Regions from separate parts of the Nitratireductor sp. J20-h4 genome, predicted to be linked through region 2. Evidence: predicted binding sites of a transcription regulator. Region 2 holds the regulator's gene; the other holds the start of a gene.
The links. The regulator HrcA, encoded in region 2, represses chaperone genes, less so after heat shock. The targets are predictions, from matches to a motif close to GTTAGCACTCNCNNNNNGNGAGTGCTAAC.

Region 1 (2,199 bases), 1.5 Mb from region 2:
CGGAGGTCTTGATCTTCTTGGCCTTCTTGACCAGATCCGCGGCGACTTCGGCCACGGCCAGATCGATGCCGCGCTTGAGGTCCATCGGGTTCATGCCGGCGGCCACCGCCTTGGCGCCCTCGCGCACGATCGACTGGGCCAGAACCGTCGCGGTGGTGGTGCCGTCGCCGGCGATGTCGTTGGTCTTGGAGGCGACTTCGCGCACCATCTGCGCGCCCATGTTCTCGAACTTGTCTTCAAGCTCGATTTCCTTGGCGACGGTGACGCCGTCCTTGGTGATGCGCGGCGCGCCGAACGACTTGTCGATGACGACGTTGCGGCCCTTGGGGCCGAGCGTCACCTTGACGGCGTTGGCGAGAATGTCGACGCCGCGCAGCATGCGTTCGCGCGCGTCGCGGGAAAATTTCACTTCTTTAGCGGCCATATCCTAACTCCTGGGCTCGCGCCCGAATGTCCGGTTGAATGGTTTTGAAACGGGTCGGGTCAGGCGATCACGCCCATGATGTCAGACTCCTTCATGATCAGGAGATCTTCATCATTGAGCTTCACCTCGGTGCCCGACCATTTGCCGAACAGAACCCGATCGCCCACCTTGACGTCGAGCGGAACAAGCTTGCCGCTCTCGTCGCGTGCGCCGGAGCCGACGGCGATGATCTCGCCTTCCTGCGGCTTTTCCTTGGCGGTATCGGGAATGATGATGCCGCCTTTGGTCTTTTCCTCCGATTCGACCCGGCGGACGACCACCCGGTCATGAAGCGGGCGAAACTTCGACTTAGCCATGTGCATATCCTCAATGCGGACGGTGTGACTGGAAATATGTTCCGGTGGATCCGGAAGGCGTTAGCACTCATCAAAGGAGAGTGCTAACGACCGCTGAGATAGTTGGTCGTCCAGGGCGTGTCAAGGATTAGGAGGGGGTGATTTCCGCGTCCTGCGGAGCTGGATCGCTGCGCGCTGGGTGGCATTGGCACGCGCGAACGTCAACCGTGGCCTGCATTTGGGGTTAACGAGGCCGGTCTGCAAGAGCCAGGGCGGGCACACTCTTGCGAGGTCGTGCCCGGTTCCTTCTGAAGGCGCGGTGTGGAACCCGCGTTGACGATCTGCCCGGATGTCTTGGCAGGCCCGCCGCCGGCCGAGCCGCCGAGCGGCATGCCGGCCGGCTGTTCGCGGCGACCCCTTTCCGCGCTGCGCCGGCCGCCACGCGGCGGCCAGGCGCGCGCAGTCACCCCACGATGCGCAGATTGGACAATTCGTCGGCGATTTCCTCGAATTTTTCCGAAAGGTTGCCGCCGGTCGCGTTCCAGTAAAGTTTCGCCGCCTTGGACGGATTGTTCGGGTCCTTGCGGAAGCGGGACTCCGACGCGCATTCCTTCAGCGCCTGGATGGCGTCCTTCTCGCCGGACTTCGTTTCGCTCAGATCCAGCGAGACCGTCATCAGGATCAGCCCCTTGCTCTTGGCGTTGTCGCAGAGCTGTTGCATGTGACCGTTCATGGCCGTCGTGTAATTGTCGTTGTAGTATCCTGATTTGTTGGCACTCGTGCCCATGAACAGTCGGGTGAACGAGGCGCCGGGCTGGGTCTTTCCAGCATAGCCGTAAGCCGAATAGGTCGACTTGTTATCGGCATCGTCGGCATAGCCGAGAGAGCCCGGGGTATAGTAGGTGTTTTCCCCGTCGGTCAGCACGATCACGACCTTGTCGTTGCCGTTTTCGGAATCGGCCCGACCCTCGCTGAAGGGGGCCGCGCCCGATACGACACGCCAGCCCCAGGCCAGGCCTTCGGGTACGTTGGTTGCTCCATTGGGCGACATGCTGTCGATGGCGTCGTTGATTTCATTGAGACCGGCGGCCGCGGTCACGTCGACCAGCGGCGTGATCGGCTTGGTGGTGCAGGAATAGTTGGGCCCTTCGCCGTCGCCGGCCGAACTGGAGGTCGAGGAGGGTGTGAAATATTTCGGCATGTAGGCTTGCCGATAGGAGGAATTGCCGGAGGTAACGTCCGACCAATAGCTGTTCGACGCACGGTCGCCCGAGGTCAGATCGGTTTCGTCGGGCGCGAACATGGGCACGAACAGCGTCGCCGGGGTGCTCTTGTTCGGCGCCGTGTCATTGGTGTTGTAGGGATAGGGGCGGGCTTCCACGCAGCCTTGCCAGCTCGCATAGCCGCCATAGGTGTACTTGTACTCGCCATTGTCGACCC
Region 2 (2,199 bases):
CCCTTTCCTCCAGGCTCGCCGTGCACAGCACATGGGTGTCGCCGAACTTGACCAGGCAGGAGCCTTCGGCATGTTTGGAAATGCCGCGCTCGAAGCTCACGGCGCGCATTTCGTCGGGCTTCCGCTTGGAAGGACGCATCACTCTGTTTTCCGCTTTTTTCCTGTAAGAAAAGGGCTTGTAGCGAGCCCCAACCCGCGACGCAAAGAAAATCCGGCTTCGGCCGGGTTTTGTCGGCAATGCCTCGTCGGCACTTTGCTCCGCCGGCGGGCGCGCCTATATGTTAACAGTTCTCATAGGCATGGCAGATCGTGCTGCGGAGATGACCAAACCCTTGATCGACAAGACCTTGCAGAATCTCGATGCGCGCTCGCGCGACATATTCCGGCTGATCGTCGACACCTATCTGCGTGACGGCGAACCCGTCGGCTCGCGCAATCTGTCGCGCATGCTGCCGTCCTCGCTGTCGCCGGCGACCGTACGCAACGTCATGAGCGACCTGGAACATCTCGGCCTGGTCTACGCGCCGCATGTCTCGGCCGGGCGGCTTCCGACCCAGAAAGGGCTGCGCTTCTTCGTCGACGCGTTCATGGAGATCGGCGACCTCTCGGAGGAGGAGCGGCGCGTGATCGAGGCCCAGGTCAAGGCCTCGGGCAGCGACGCCTCGCTGGAACACATGCTCACCGAGGCAAGCCAGATGCTGTCGGGCATGTCGCGCGGCGCCGGGCTGGTGCTGGCCGCCAAGCATGAAACCGCGCTCAAACATATCGAATTCATCCAGCTCGAGCCGACCAAGGCGCTGGCGGTGCTGGTATCGCAATCCGGCGACGTCGAAAACCGCATCGTCGATCTGCCGGCGGGCGTGACGGCGGCGCAGTTGCACGAGGCCTCCAACTTCCTCAACGCCCATATTCGCGGCAAGACCCTGGCCGAGGCGCGCTCCGACATCGCCCGCCTGCTCGAGGAGACCCGCGCCGCCCTCGACACCCTGTCCCAGGACCTGGTCGAAAAGGGTCTGGCCGTATGGGCCGGCGCCGATGCCGGTCTGCCGGCGCGGCTGATCGTGCGCGGACGCGCCAATCTCCTGGAAAACCTGACCGCGCCCGACGATATCGAGATGCTCAAGCATCTGTTCGACGATCTTGAGACCAAGGAAGGGCTGGTTCAGCTGCTCAACCTGGCCGAGGAAGGCTCCGGCGTGCGCATCTTCATCGGATCGGAGAACAAGCTGTTCTCCCTGTCCGGCTCGTCGCTGGTGGTCGCGCCCTACCGCGACAAGGACGCGCGCGTGGTCGGCGCGCTCGGCGTGATCGGGCCGACCCGGCTCAACTATGCCCGCATCGTGCCGATGGTCGATTATACCGCGCAGGTATTGTCGCGGCTGATGAAATAGGCTCGCGCCGGGTTCGTCCGCCGGATCGGCCCGACGGGCCGTCGACGATCACGCCTCTTGATTTTCCGGTCGCAAGCATCGATATCGGGCTCAACTCCGAGAACTCTGGAACACACGGGATCAGTCGATGAACGACCATCCGAAGAATGAACGCGGCGCCGACGACCAGGCCGCCACGCCCGACATGGAAACGGCGAAAAGCCATTATGCCGAAATGGGCGGCGAGGCCGATGCGCCCGACACCGAGCAGGACGGTGCATTCGCCGCCGAGCGGGAAGCGTTGCTGAAGCTTGCCAAGGAAAACGAGGAACTGAAGGATCGCGCCCTGCGCCTCGCCGCCGACATGGAAAATCTGCGCCGGCGCACCGCGCGCGACGTCCAGGACGCGCGCTCCTATGCGATCGCCAATTTCGCCCGCGACATGCTGACGGTCTCCGACAATCTGCGCCGGGCGATCGACGCCGTGCCCGCAGAGGCGCGCGAGCGGGGCGAGGCGGGTCTTGTCGCGCTGATCGACGGCGTCGAGATGACGGAGCGCTCCATGCACGCCACGCTCGAGCGCCATGGGGTGAAGAAGATCGAACCCGATGGCGAGAAATTCGACCCGAATTTTCATCAGGCCATGTTCGAGGTACCGAACCCCGACATTGCCGCCGGCACGGTGGTACAGATTGTGCAGAGCGGTTACGTCATCGGCGACCGCGTTTTGCGCCCGGCGATGGTGGGGGTGGCCAAGGGCGGCCCCAAGGCCGCGGCCAGGGACGAAGCGGCCGAACCGGGCCCGGTCAACGAACAGGCCGAAAAGGAC

Region 1: groES (co-chaperone GroES) is a predicted target of HrcA. The motif match lies at 840-868, and genes of this name have one in related genera.

The regions. Positions count from the first base shown of each region.
Region 1 covers NZ_CM165557.1:2,790,802-2,793,000, reverse strand. Annotated here, with positions in the region: gene groL (chaperonin GroEL) at 1-424, opposite strand, end outside; gene groES (co-chaperone GroES) at 484-780, opposite strand; gene ACT2B0_RS13585 (hypothetical protein) at 1,223-2,140, opposite strand; gene ACT2B0_RS13580 (TadE/TadG family type IV pilus assembly protein) at 2,106-2,199, opposite strand, start outside.
Region 2 covers NZ_CM165557.1:4,337,101-4,339,299, reverse strand. Annotated here, with positions in the region: gene rph (ribonuclease PH) at 1-139, opposite strand, end outside; gene hrcA (heat-inducible transcriptional repressor HrcA) at 321-1,391, shown strand; gene grpE (nucleotide exchange factor GrpE) at 1,519-2,199, shown strand, end outside.